3 regions of the Paraburkholderia sp. CNPSo 3076 genome follow, and region 3 is predicted to be linked to each of the others. Evidence: predicted binding sites of a transcription regulator. Region 3 holds the regulator's gene; each other region holds the start of a gene.
The links. Region 3 encodes HrcA, which represses chaperone genes, less so after heat shock. Its sites were predicted from a motif close to TTAGCACTCNNNNNNNNNGAGTGCTAA; they were not measured.
Positions count from the first base shown of each region.

Region 1: groES (co-chaperone GroES) is a predicted target of HrcA. The motif match lies at 1,496-1,522, and genes of this name have one in related genera.
Region 2: rpoH (RNA polymerase sigma factor RpoH) is a predicted target of HrcA. The motif match lies at 3,169-3,195, and genes of this name have one in related genera.

Region 1 covers NZ_JAPMAL010000007.1:233,235-238,011, forward strand. The annotation lists gene M3A49_RS10645 (hypothetical protein) at 1-719, opposite strand, end outside; gene groES (co-chaperone GroES) at 1,614-1,904, shown strand; gene groL (chaperonin GroEL) at 1,949-3,589, shown strand; gene M3A49_RS10660 (hydroxymethylpyrimidine/phosphomethylpyrimidine kinase) at 3,842-4,687, opposite strand.
Region 2 covers NZ_JAPMAL010000016.1:140,859-145,635, reverse strand. The annotation lists gene ptsP (phosphoenolpyruvate--protein phosphotransferase) at 1-108, shown strand, start outside; gene nagE (N-acetylglucosamine-specific PTS transporter subunit IIBC) at 229-1,992, shown strand; gene rpoH (RNA polymerase sigma factor RpoH) at 2,178-3,113, opposite strand; gene M3A49_RS19645 (nuclear transport factor 2 family protein) at 3,688-4,071, shown strand; gene leuA (2-isopropylmalate synthase) at 4,222-4,777, opposite strand, start outside.
Region 3 covers NZ_JAPMAL010000007.1:95,238-100,014, forward strand. The annotation lists gene recN (DNA repair protein RecN) at 1-1,226, opposite strand, end outside; gene M3A49_RS10110 (NAD kinase) at 1,322-2,233, opposite strand; gene hrcA (heat-inducible transcriptional repressor HrcA) at 2,506-3,525, shown strand; gene hemH (ferrochelatase) at 3,760-4,777, shown strand, end outside.

The DNA.
Region 1 (4,777 bases), 140 kb from region 3:
GTCGCCAGAATGGCGCGCTCCATTAACGATCGCGCGTGCAGGCTGCCCGGATCAATCGCGAGCGCCTCCGATGCCTGTTGCTGCACGCAGGCCCAGGCACGTTGCGTCGCGCATCGGTCTGCGCTTTGCAGCGTGTCGTCGCGGCGTTGCGCGCGCGCTGCAATGTCCTGCGCGTCTTTGAAGTGCGGAATTGCGCCCGGTTTCGGCGCGGCGAACTGCGGCCCCGTGTCGGCAGCCGGGGGCATCACGTTAGTCTGTTGATGAGGCGAGTAGGGCGGGACTGAACCGTCCGTCGAGTACGTGGTGCTACGAGCTTCGCGGGGCCCCTCCTGCTTGTGCCGTTCGCCGAACAGCACAAACGCGGCACACGCGATCGCGAGAATGAGCGAGACGAGTAAAAGCCCCTTCGTGAAGCGCTGGCGACCCGTGTGCCTGAGCAGCCGCCGATACTCGAGCTCATAGTGGTGGAGATAGTCGGCGTGCACCGATGGGCGATTGGATGCGGACGCACCGGCCGGCGATAGCTTCGCGACGGCAGGCATAGGCACTGCCATAGGGCCATGGGCTCTTGACGCGGCTTTCGGATGCACGCGCGCAGCGGTATCCAGCGGACGATCCGCGCCGCAGTAAGGGCAGGAATCGATCTGCTGGTAGAGCACTCCCCCACAGAGCTTGCATGGTGTGGGGAAACTCTGGTCACGAGCAATCTGAGCGGACATGCTGTCGTTCCACCGTCATGGCGACGCCATTTCGGCATGTTCAGGATCGTCGTTGAAGCGATCGGCGAGGCCTCGCGGAACCCACGATCTGCATGCGCAGGAAAGCGGCGGTGCCTGACCGGACGCAGCCGCTTGAAGGATCATATGAGGGATTGTCCGTTCATACGTTAATTACCAGTGTTGCTTACCGCACATATGCGTTGCCGCTGGCCTCAAAGCCAGCGCCGCTGGCGCACGTCGAAAAGCACGGGTGAGCTGGCGCCCGACGGAGTCGGCGAAGCCCTGAATCCGACCGACCTTAAGAAACTGGGCACGCGGTGGTTTTGGCAACGAGGCCGGTCGGACCGACTACCGGCGAATGCGCGTGCCCGCGGCTTGTGCTCCGCGCAATAGTGTTAGCGCATGACAAAACATGGATCGATAATACTACTCTATGGATATGCGTCGTATTGTTGAGCACGTGCGCGCATTGGCGTGGTAACAATTCCCTTTGGTTGGTTGGCCCAGTCCTCGGCACGGGGTTGGGGATTTCCCCGAGAGGCGTCTCAGATGGCTCGACACGCGAGAGCGCGCCTCCACTTCCAGACCCAGGCACCCCCTTGTCTTCCCAAGTCGGATGGCATGCTATGTCATTGTTTTAACTGGAAAATATTATGGCGCGGCACTCAAATTTCGGGCGCCCGATAGTTCAAATTGGATTGACAAAGAGTGGTTCCCACCTCAACGGCGACTTCCCATTCCGCCCTTCTTGAATTTGTCACTCCTCGTCCATATAATTAGCACTCACCGCATGAGAGTGCTAACAACTCTGGTGCTAACAACATCTCTGGCTGGCGGTTACCGGCAGCCAGGTTTTCTTGAGTCTCTTCAAGTCCCAATCAACAGAGGAAATCCATGAACCTTCGTCCTTTGCATGATCGCGTGATCGTCAAGCGCCTGGATCAAGAAACCAAGACCGCTTCGGGCATCGTGATCCCGGACGCAGCGGCAGAAAAGCCGGATCAAGGCGAAGTCCTGGCCATCGGCCCGGGCAAGCGCGACGACAAGGGCGCCCTGATCGCGCTCGACGTGAAGGTCGGCGATCGCGTCCTGTTCGGCAAGTACGCTGGCCAGACCGTCAAGGTCGATGGCAACGAACTGCTCGTGATGCGTGAAGAAGACATCATGGCCGTGGTGAACAAGTAAGTTCATTCCACCGCTCACTATTCAAGAATTCAAGGAGTTAGAAGATGGCAGCTAAAGACGTCGTGTTCGGCGATTCCGCCCGTTCCAAGATGGTTGAAGGCGTGAACATTCTCGCCAACGCAGTGAAGGTCACGCTGGGTCCGAAGGGCCGCAACGTGGTGCTCGAGCGCTCGTTCGGCGGCCCGACGGTCACCAAGGACGGTGTCTCGGTCGCAAAGGAAATCGAGCTCAAGGACAAGCTCCAGAACATGGGCGCGCAAATGGTCAAGGAAGTGGCTTCCAAGACCAGCGACAACGCCGGTGACGGCACGACGACGGCTACGGTTCTGGCCCAGTCGATCGTCCGCGAAGGCATGAAGTACGTCGCATCGGGCATGAACCCGATGGACCTGAAGCGCGGCATCGACAAGGCTGTCGCAGCAGCGATCGAAGAGCTGCGCAAGGTCAGCAAGCCCTGCACGACCAACAAGGAAATCGCGCAAGTCGGCTCGATCTCGGCAAACAGCGACACGTCGATCGGCGACCGTATCGCTGAAGCGATGGACAAGGTTGGCAAGGAAGGCGTCATCACCGTCGAAGACGGCAAGTCGCTGCAAGACGAGCTGGAAGTTGTCGAAGGTATGCAGTTCGACCGCGGCTACCTCTCGCCGTACTTCATCAACAACCCGGACAAGCAAGTCGCCGTGCTGGAAAGCCCGTTCGTCCTGCTGTTCGACAAGAAGATCTCGAACATCCGTGATCTGCTGCCGGTTCTGGAACAAGTCGCGAAGGCTGGCCGTCCGCTGCTGATCATCGCTGAAGACGTCGAAGGCGAAGCCCTCGCCACGCTGGTCGTCAACAACATCCGCGGCATCCTGAAGACTGTTGCTGTCAAGGCTCCGGGCTTCGGCGACCGTCGCAAGGCCATGCTGGAAGACATCGCGATCCTGACCGGCGGTCAAGTCATCGCGGAAGAAACCGGCCTCACGCTCGAAAAGGCAACGCTGGCCGAACTCGGTCAAGCCAAGCGCATCGAAGTGGGCAAGGAAAACACGACGATCATCGACGGCGCTGGCGAAGGCGCGAACATCGAAGCGCGCGTGAAGCAAATCCGCACGCAAATCGAAGAAGCGACCTCGGACTACGACCGTGAAAAGCTGCAAGAACGCGTTGCCAAGCTGGCAGGCGGTGTTGCAGTGATCAAGGTTGGCGCTGCGACCGAAATCGAAATGAAGGAAAAGAAGGCACGCGTGGAAGACGCGCTGCACGCAACCCGCGCTGCCGTTGAAGAAGGCATCGTCCCGGGCGGCGGCGTTGCGCTGATCCGTGCACGCACGGCAATTGCCAGCGTGAAGGGCGCCAATGCAGACCAGGACGCCGGTATCAAGATCGTCCTGCGCGCCATGGAAGAGCCGCTGCGCCAGATCGTCACGAACGGCGGCGAAGAAGCGTCGGTGGTCGTGGCAGCGGTTGCAGCTGGCAACGGCAACTACGGCTACAACGCAGCGACCGGCGAGTACGGCGACCTGGTTGAAGCCGGCGTGGTCGACCCGACCAAGGTCACGCGCACCGCACTGCAAAACGCAGCTTCGGTTGCTGGCCTGCTCCTGACGACGGACGCTGCTGTTGCTGAAGTGCCGAAGGAAGATGCTCCGATGGCCGGCGGCATGCCCGGCGGCATGGGCGGCATGGGCATGGACATGTAATGCGATCCGGAGTTGGCGCTTTAGCTGTCGACCAGAGTTAGCGCTTCAGCGCTTACTTTGGTCCCATGCAAAGCTCCTACTCCGGTCCCAGGCAGAGCCAAGGCTCGCGCCGAAATTACATCGCCGTGCAGGGAACGCCCCGTGAGGGGTGTTTCCCTCGCCCGAAAAGAAAAAAGCCCGCAGCGATGCGGGCTTTTTTTCGTCCGGGCGGTTTGCACGCTTGGCCTCCGGGTAGAAGGCCAAGTCGTAGTTTTATTGCTTCGCTTCGCCCGGAGATGCTTCATCCGCGTCCGTGTCGTTGCTGCGCGCCCAGAAGAACCGGTCGGGCAACCAGGCGCCCATTCCAGGCCTGAACGCGTTCTGCACGGCCTGATACACATATTCCTGCGCCTCGCGCACGGCCTCGGGCGGTTCCTGCCCATTGGCAAGCAGCGCGGCGATGGCGGCGCCGAGCGTGTCGGTCAGGCCCATCATCGGCTGCGTGGAGCGGTCCCACAGGTCCTGGCGCAACTGGCCATCTTCGCAATACAGCGTGTTGACCACGCGATGCGTGCCCGTTTCCATCGCCAGGATGAACTCGCAGCCCATGGCGAGCAGGTGTGCAATGGCCGCGTCGACACTGGGCGCCTCGGCGTCGCCATCCGGCTGCGCGAGCGCGATCAGCGTGGCGGAGTCAGCCACGAGCAGCGTGGTTTGCGGCACGAGCAGGTCGGCCATGGCTTCGCGCAGCTCGTCGGCGGCGAGCACGTGCTCGTCGTCGAGCGTGAAGTCGGGGGCGAGGATGAGCGCCAAGTCGTCGTAGTCGGCGACCACTTCGGCGATCGCGCTCACGACCTCGGCGCGCGCGCACGCGCCGACCTTGAACGCCGCGATTGGCATGTCTTCGAGCAGCATGCGCGCCTGGGTGGCGACGGTTTCCGGATCGAGGCCGGTCACTTCATCGCAGCCCGCGGAGTCGCGCACCGTGTAGCCGGTCAGCGCGGTGACGCCGTGGCAACCCATGCTGGCGAGCGTGAGCAGGTCGGCTTGCAGTCCGCCGCCGCCGGTCGGGTCGGAAAGGCCGAAGGTGAGGACGATGGGAGGGGTGTCGCTGGGCATGAACGTGGCGAGATGGATTGGACTTCGGGCGCGGCGTACCGCGCCGTCATAAGAGAGTGCTTCAATTATGCGGCTTATCGATGAATCCGG
Region 2 (4,777 bases), on a different contig from region 3:
CGCAAGCTCGACTACAACGACTGTCGCGAGCGCGCGCAGAACGCACTCGCACTCGAATCGGCGCAAGCCGTGCGTGCGGCAAGCCGCGAAAGCTGGCCGCTCGATTGATGGTTTCTGTTTCACCCACCCTAAGCAATCCTTAAAAACACGCCGGCGCGCGCAGCGATCGCGCGCCGGCTTCTCTCACCCACACACGTCAAGCAAGAGATAGAGACTGGAGGCAGTTCAATGGATGGCAATCCGTTTCTCAAGATTCAAAGCCTCGGCCGCGCGCTGATGCTTCCCATCGCAGTGCTGCCGGTCGCCGGCATCCTGCTTCGTTTCGGCCAGGCCGACATGCTCAACATCAAGATCATCGCCGACGCGGGCGGCGCGATCTTCGATAACCTGCCGTTGCTGTTTGCGATCGGCATTGCAGTGGGCTTTGCGAAAGACAACAACGGCGTCGCCGGCCTCGCGGGCGCGCTGGGCTATCTGGTCCAGACGGCCGTGATGAAGGACATCAACGACAAGCTCAACATGGGCGTGCTGTCGGGCGTGGTGGCCGGTGTCGTCGCGGGCATGCTGTACAACCGCTTCAAGGACATCAAGCTGCCCGAGTTCCTCGCGTTCTTCGGCGGCAAACGCTTCGTGCCGATCGTCACAGGGCTCACGTGTCTGGTGCTGGGTATCGCGTTCGGCTACGTCTGGGGACCGGTGCAGGGTGTGATCGACACGGCCGGCCACTGGCTCACCACGGCGGGCGCGATCGGCACTTTCGTATACGGCTTGCTCAACCGGCTCCTGCTCGTCACGGGTCTGCACCACATCCTCAACTCGCTCGTGTGGTTCGTGTTCGGCTCGTTCACGCCGGCAGCGGGCGGCGCGGCCGTCACGGGCGACCTGCACCGCTTCTTCGCGGGCGACCCCACGGCGGGCAGCTTCATGGCCGGCTTCTTCCCGGTGATGATGTTCGGCCTGCCGGCAGCGTGCCTCGCGATGCTGCATGAAGCCCCGAAGGACAAGCGCGCGATGGTGGGTGGCCTGCTGTTTTCGATGGCGCTCACCTCGTTCCTCACGGGCGTGACCGAGCCGATCGAGTTCACGTTCATGTTCCTCGCTCCCGTGCTCTACGCGATCCACGCGGTGCTCACGGGGCTGTCGCTTGCGATCTGCTCGCTGCTCGGTATCAAGCTGGGCTTCACGTTCTCGGCGGGCGCGATCGACTACGTGCTGAACTACGGGCTCTCCACGCATGGCTGGTATGCGATTCCGCTCGGCGTGGTCTATGCGGTCGTGTACTACGGGCTGTTCCGCTTCTTCATCCGCCGCTTCAATCTGCCCACGCCGGGCCGTGAAGCCTCGGCGGGCGATACGGCAATCGCCTCGTCGATGTCGGGCGTGGCGGTGGCAACGGGCGGCGCGGCCACGGCGGCGTCGCTCTCGCGTGCTGCGCGTTATATCGATGCGCTGGGCGGCGCGGCCAACCTCAAGGTGGTCGATGCCTGCACGACGCGTCTGCGTCTCACGGTGGCCGATCCGGCGCATGTTTCCGAGCCGGCGTTGAAGGCGATCGGCGCGCGCGGTGTGCTCAAGCGCGGCGGCGAAAGCGTGCAGGTCATCATCGGGCCGGAAGCGGACATCATCGCCGACGAGATTCGCGGTGAGATCGCACGCGATGGCGCGGCCGCTGTCAGGACGGCGCCCGCGGCGCAGCCTGCGGGTCAGGCCGTTCAGGCTGCTCAGGCGAGCGCGAGCGCAGGTATCGCGCAGGGCCCGCTCGATCCGAATCCGTCGCGCTGGCTTGCGGTGTTCGGCGGCGTTGCCAACATCGTCTCGCTCGACGCGGTGGCGGCCACGCGCCTGCGCGTGATCGTGCGCGACCCGGCGGCCGTGGATCGCGAGCGCCTCGGCGCGCTCGACGTAGCGTGGACTTCGGCGGATACGCTGCACATCGTGGTCGGCGACGCCGCACCGCGCTATGCACGTGAACTGGCGCTCCAGCCGGCGTAATCGATCCGCTGACAACCAGCATACGTTGTACCGAGCGCCGCTGCGATTTAGCAGCGCCGGAAACAAAACGCCGCGGCAGGGTGCCGCGGCGTTTTTCACTGGCATACAGCGCGATACAGCGCGCAAAAGAAAAACCCCGTTCGCGGGAACGGGGTTTTCGGTTTGGCGTTGAGACCTGGCGACGGTTACGCGTAGTCGGCGAGCGCGCTGCGCATCTTCTTCATGGCGCTCGCCTCGATCTGGCGAATGCGCTCGGCCGAAACGCCGAACTCGTCGGCCAGTTCGTGCAGGGTCGAGCCGCCCGAACCGTCGTCGTCCACGTTGAGCCAGCGCGCCTCGATGATGCGGCGGCTGCGTGCGTCGAGCGCTTCCAGCGCGCTCGCAATGCCGTCCGACTGCAGGCGGTCGCGCGAACGTGCGGCGAGCACAGCGCTCGGCTCGTTGTGCGAGTCGGCGAGCCAGGCGATCGGGGCGAACGACTCCTCGCCGTCTTCGGTCTGGCCTTCGAGCGCGATGTCGGCGCCCGAGAGGCGCGTTTCCATTTCCACGACTTCTTCGCGCTTCACGTTCAGTTCCTGCGCGAGGCCGTCGATTTCCTCCGGCGTGAACGACTGCAGGCCCTGCTTGTGGCTGCGCAGGTTGAAGAACAGCTTGCGCTGCGCCTTGGTCGTGGCGACCTTCACCATGCGCCAGTTGCGCAGGATGTACTCGTGGATCTCAGCCTTGATCCAGTGCATGGCGTACGACACGAGGCGCACATTCTGCTCGGGGTCGAAGCGCTTCACGGCCTTCATCAGGCCGATGTTGCCTTCCTGGATCAGGTCGGCGTGCGGCAGGCCGTAGCCGAGATAATTACGCGCGATCGACACCACGAGACGCAGGTGCGACAGCACCAGGCGGCGCGCGCCTTCAAGATTGTTTTGCTCACGAAACTCGGTCGCGAACTGACGCTCTTCTTGTGGCGTCAACATCGGGATCCGGTTCACGGCCTGAATATAGGCGTCGATGTTGCCCAACTGGCCGGGCAACAGGGAAGCATTCGCGAGCGCCAATGAGCCCCCGGCCTTGGCCGACGACGGGCTCAGCGTACTCGCAAGGGTCATGGTCATTGCGTTGCTCACGTAGCGAACTCCTCAGGAATCTTGCAAAAGTCAGACACCGACTCCACGGTGGATGTTAGCACTCTGAATTCCCGAGTGCTAATACTTGGAGTCTGGAGGGGCTTCAAGGTTCCTTGATGCCTATCGAAATGGTTGTATCGATAGATTACACTAAACGCCGGCAGTCAAGCAGGGCGGGGCCTGGCGCCCGGCGCAGGCCCGCGCAGGGGCAGGCCGAAGGAACACTCTAGAACGGGCAGCAGTCCGGCGCGAGAGCGCGGGAAATAAAGGGTTGAATCAGCGATGCTCGAAGAGCGCCGGAGCGCCTGGACTTTGCCACGGAATCTGACAAATAGACATCGGACAAAGACGAAAGTGCTGCGCTGCGACATCCGGGCGCGGCCGTGGGGATGACGCTAGCGCCACGCGCGGTTTTCGCCGGGCGCGTGGCGTATGCACGATACATGGAGGCGTTGTCTTTGATCGCAAGTATCCATGCGCCAAAACCTGGTATAAATTTCAGCCAGACGTATGTAGAAAATCTTCGGCGTAGATCTCCGCTCAGGCGCGAGTCGACGCGCAAGGGGCTCTAGCGATGGCGGCAAAACTAATCGATGCGATTCGCGGACTTGAGCGCGAGCGTTTTCGCGCGATGGTCGATGGCGACGGCACGTCGCTGGACCAGTTGCTGTCCGATCACGCGACCTTCGTCCACACCAACGGCAAACGCGAAACCAAGCAGCAGTTCATCGACGCGATCACGGCGGGCCGCCGCCGCTACCGCCAGATCGAGATCCAGTCGCAGGACGTGCTGCACGCGGGCAACGAGGCCTGCGTGGTCTCCGGCCGCGTGCTTATCGAGATGGAAGCGAACAACGGTGCGCTGCTCTTTCCTATTGCCTATACGGCGATCCAGACGCAGGAAGGGGGCCACTGGCGCCTGCTCGCATGGCAGGCGACGCGTTGCGCGATCGAGTGACGACCGGTAAGTCCACTCGCTGAAACACCGCTTGGGCGCTTCAGGCGCACGCCGGCGGCCCGTTTTGCCGCCGGCGCTCAACAATGCCGCCGATTTCCCTGCTGAAACTCAAACTGCTTCGCGCACCGCGCGCGACACGCGCGGAACGTGTCAGGCCGCCGCGCGCCGATCCACTTGCGGCCAGACCGCGCGATTCACCGCGCTGACGACTGCCGCGACGCACGCATGGACCGCGTCTTCGCCCACGCCCACACCGTGGCGCAATGGCTGGCCGCCCACGCGCGCGCCGACGAACACGGCCGTGCCGCCCTGCGAGGTGCGCTCGGTCTCGAACGATGTGATTTCGATGCGCTCGCCGGCCATCGCCGCGATGGCGGCGGCCACGGCTTGCGCATGCGCTTCGTCGCTGCTGGCGGCAGCCGGCATGGCCACATCACGGCCTTCCCAGCGCACACGGCCTGAACCGGCGCTGGCAGCCGGCCCGCGCGTTTCGAAGTACTCACGCGCGAACAGTGCGCAGACCGCATCGCCCGTGATTTCTTCACCCGACGTATCGGCAGCGGTCTGCACGGCGTGGCTGAACTCGATCTGCACGCGGCGCGGCGGCGTGAAGCCCATGCCGCGCTCGAGCAGATAGGTCGCGCCACCCTTGCCCGACTGGCTGTTCACGCGGATCACCGCGTCGTAGCTGCGACCGAGGTCGGCG
Region 3 (4,777 bases):
CCGATCGGCTCGCCGGTCGAGCTGCTGCCGAGCGCCACGAGCGCGACTTCGAAGCTGCCGCCCGCCATCGACAGTTCCTGCATGCCTTGCGTGACCGCCGTGCCGAGCGCCTTTGCCGCCTTGGCGCGCGCCTTCGAGAGCTGGCGCGCCTGCGCGAGATAGGCGTCCTGCGCCTTCTTCCCGGCGGCGCGCAGGCCGTCGAGATCGGACGCGGCGTCGAGCGCCGCGAGCTGCTGGCGGCGCGCCGCGTGTTCCTCGGGCAGCGTCTCGGCCGGCAGGCGGAACTTGCGCGCCGTCGAATGCAGCGCGTCGAGGCGCCGTTCGACCTGCGCGAGATGTTGCGGATCGAGATCGAGGCGTTGCGCGTAATGCGAGAGCGAGTAGGCCGCTTCCTGGATCTGGATCGCGGCCGGTTCGAGCGCGGCGAGCGCGTCGTCGAGCTCGGCGTCGACTTCGGCGAGAGAGCGCAGCTTCGAGACGATCGAGTTCAGCTGCGAGAGCATCGCCTCGTCGGATTCCGATAACGCCGCGAGCGCGCCTTGCACGCCTTCGATCAGGTTGGCCGAGTTCGAAAGCCGCACGTGCTCCGCGTTCACTTCTTCCCATTCGCCCGGTTGCGGCGCGAGCTTGTCGAGCTCGGCGAGCTGCCACGCGAGGCGCTCGCGCTCGAGCTGCAGCTCGCGGTCGCGCGACATGGCGCTTTGCAGTGCGAGACGCGCGTCGCGCGCGTCGCGCCACGCGCGCGTGACGGTGGCGGCGAGATCCGTGAGGCCTGCGTGCGTGTCGAACAGTTCGCGCTGCGCGTCGGGGCGCATGAGCAGTTGGTGCGCATGCTGGCCGTGGATGTCCACGAGCATTTCGCCCAGTTCGCGCAGCTGCGCGAGCGTGGCGGGCGTGCCGTTGATGAAGGCGCGCGAGCGCCCGCCGCTGTCCACCACGCGGCGCATCATGACCGTGTGTTCGCCGTCGCCGTTCGTGAGCGCCTGCTCGTCGAGCCAAAGCGCGGCATGCGGGGGCACATCGAACTCGGCGGTGATGTCGGCGCGGCTCTCGCCCGTGCGCACGACGCTCGCGTCGGCGCGCGTGCCGAGCGTGAGGGCGAGGGCGTCGATCAGGATCGACTTGCCCGCGCCCGTTTCGCCGGAAAACACGGTGAAGCCGCTATCGAATTCGAGGTCGAGCGCGGCGACGATCACGAAGTCGCGAATCGAGAGATGGCGAAGCATGGCGTCTGGTTCTGCTTTTTTGGTTGGCTTTAATGACCGTGGGGCTGCTGGCTGCATGGCGACGCACGCGCGCGCTTCACGCGAAGACGCGGGTTTCAGTCCTCCGGATCGCCCTGCAGCGAGGGGTGCTCGTTCCAGTGCAGCTTCTTGCGCAGCGTGCGGTAGTAGCTGTAGCCGACCGGGTGCAGGAAGGGCACGGTGTGGCGCGAGCGGCGCACCTCGATCACGTCGTTCAGCTCCAGCGCCGTGAACGACTGCATGTCGAAATTCACGTTGACGTCGCGGCCCGCCACGATCTGGATGCTCACCTTGCAGTCGTCGGGCAGCACGATCGGGCGGTTCGAGAGCGCGTGCGGCGCGATCGGCACGAGCACGATGCCTTGCAGCTGCGGATGCAGGATCGGCCCCTGCGACGAGAGCGCGTACGCGGTCGAGCCCGTGGGCGTCGCGACGATCAGACCGTCGGAACGCTGGTTGTACATGAAGCGGCCATCGACGTTCACGCGCAGTTCGGCCATGCCCGAAAAGCCGCTGCGGTTCACGACCACGTCGTTGAAGGCGAGCGCGTGGTAGATCGGGTCGCCGTCGCGCGTGATGCGCGACTCCAGCAGCGAGCGTTCCTCGCGCTCAAACGAGCCCGCCAGCAGTTGCGGCACGACCTCCTGCATCTCGGAGAACGCGATGTCGGTGATGAAACCGAGCCGCCCGTGGTTGATGCCGATGAGCGGCGTGCGGTAGGGCGCGAGCTGGCGGCCGATGCCGAGCATCGTGCCGTCGCCGCCGAGCACGACGGCCACGTCCGCGCGCGCGCCGATTTCGGCCGGCTGCAGCGCCGGATAGCCTTGCGCGCCGATTTCCTCTGCGGTCTGCGCTTCGAACACGACCTCGAAGCCGCGCTTCGAAATGGTCTGGGCGAGCGCCGTCAGCGGCTCGGCAATGCCTGGCGTATTGTTGCGCCCAACGAGCGCAACCGTCTTGAACTGGCTCTGGATCTTCTGGATCTGCATGCCGGCATTACACCATAGTCAGGTCACGAAAAGAACCTGGCGCAAGCCGGGTGCGGGCCGCCAGGCCTTGCGCGCCGCGCCCTCCAACCCGAAGCCGGTGACACGGCGATGACAACGCGCGTTGTGCCGGGCGAGGGGACGTGCGATGTGTCGTGCAATCCGCCGTGCGACGGCGGCCGATACCGGTCCGCCCCGCCCTGCGCGCAGGCCCGCCGGGCCCGGCCTGGCGGCGCACTCGCAGCCAACCCGCCATTAGGCTAAAATTTTGAGTCATGCTAGATCCTCGCGCACAAACCCTCCTCAAGACGCTGATCGAGCGCTACATCGCCGAAGGTCAGCCGGTCGGCTCGCGCACGCTGTCGCGCTATTCCGGCCTGGAGTTGAGTCCGGCGACGATCCGCAACGTCATGTCGGACCTCGAGGAGCTGGGTCTCGTGTCCAGCCCGCATACCTCGGCCGGGCGTGTGCCCACGCCGCGCGGCTATCGCCTGTTCGTCGACACCATGCTCACCGTCGAGCCCAGCTCCGACGACGACGCGCTCACGCGCGCGGTGAAGACCACGCTGCGCCCCGGCGAGCCGCAGAAAGTGGTGGCGGCGGCCGCCAGCGTGCTCTCGAACCTCTCCCAGTTCGCGGGCGTGGTGCTGACGCCCCGGCGCAGCCACGTGTTCAAGCAGATCGAGTTCATGCGCCTGTCCGACAAGCGCATCCTGCTCATCATCGTGACGCCCGAAGGCGACGTGCAGAACCGGATCATGGCGACGCAGCGCGACTTCACGCCTTCCGAGCTCATCGAAGCCTCGAATTACATCAACGCGCACTTCGCGGGCCTGTCGTTCGACGAGGTGCGCCGCCGCCTGCGCGAGGAAATCGACGCGCTGCGCGGCGACATGACCACGCTCATGCACGCGGCCGTGACCGCGAGCACCGAAGAGCCCGAAAGCGGCGACACCTTGCTCATTTCCGGCGAGCGCAACCTGCTCGAAGTGGCCGACCTTTCCTCGGACATGGCGCGCCTGCGCAAGCTCTTCGACGTGTTCGACCAGAAAACCAGCCTGCTGCAGCTGCTCGACGTCTCGAGCCACGCGCAGGGCGTGCAGATTTTCATTGGCGGCGAGTCGCAACTCGTGCCGATCGAGGAAATGAGCGTAGTAACGGCTCCCTACGAGGTGAACGGCAAGATCGTTGGCACGCTCGGCGTGATCGGGCCGACGCGCATGGCGTACAACCGGGTGATCCCGATCGTCGACATCACTGCGCGCCTGCTCTCGCTCACGCTCAGCCAGAACTGAGCGCCGCATCGGGCATACCGGCATCGGGCATACCGGCATCGGGCATACCGGCATCGGGCACACCCGCCTTTCCGACGATCATCCCCGCAAGGCGTGGCGCGCGCCATCGGCCGAATGGCCAACGCGCCGTGAGTCGCTGCGTCGCGGCTCCGGTTTGGCCCGCCAGGACCGCCCGCTATAATGCTTGTTTCATGCAACCGTTGCTGCGCGTTCGCGCGGCGCCACTGATCGCCTATGCGTTTCGACCTGGAGCGGCCTTCGCAGTCCGCCGCGGCGCATCGCGTCGCCGTGCTGCTCATCAACCTGGGTACGCCGGACGCGCCCACGCCGCGCGCCGTGCGCCGCTATCTCGCGCAGTTTCTCTCCGATCCGCGCGTGGTCGAGATTCCGGCGCCGGTCTGGCAGGTCATCCTGCGCGCGCTGATCCTGCCGTTTCGCGGCCGTTCGTCGGCCAAGAAGTACGCGGCGGTCTGGACGCCCGAGGGTTCACCGCTGCGCGTGCACACGCAGAAGCAGACCGACGGCCTGCGTCATCTGCTGCAGATCAACGACTACACGGTCCTCGTCGATTACGCGATGCGCTACGGCACGCCCGACATCCCGGCGATACTGAACCAGCTCAAGCTGGCGGGCGCGGAACGCATCCTGCTCATGCCGATGTACCCGCAGTACTCGGCGTCGACTACGGCCACGGCGTTCGACGCGGCCTTTGCCGCGCTGCGCCGCATGCGCAACCAGCCGGAAATCCGCACGGTGCGCGGCTATCACGACCATCCGGCGTATATCGCGGCGCTCGCGGCCCAGGTGCATCAGTACTGGCACGCGCACGGCAAACCCAATTTCGCGGCGGGCGACCGGCTCGTGCTGAGTTTTCACGGCGTGCCGAGCCGTACGCTCGATCTGGGCGACCCGTACCACGACCAGTGCCAGCAAACGGCCACGCTCCTCATGCACGCGCTGGAGTTGACGCCGGTCGAGTGCCGGGTGACGTTCCAGTCGCGCTTTGGGCGGGCGCAGTGGCTCCAGCCGTACACGGCGCCCACGCTGCGGGAACTGGGCGCGGGTGGCGTGCGCCGTGCGGACGTGTTCTGCCCCGGTTTCACGGCGGATTGCCTTGAAACCATCGAGGAAATCGGCATGGAAGTGCGCGACGAGTTCCTGCACGGCGGCGGCAAGGAGTTTCACCGCATTGCGTGCCTGAATGCCTCGCCGGCGTGGATCGCGGCGCTAGGCGAGATTGTTGCGCAGCACC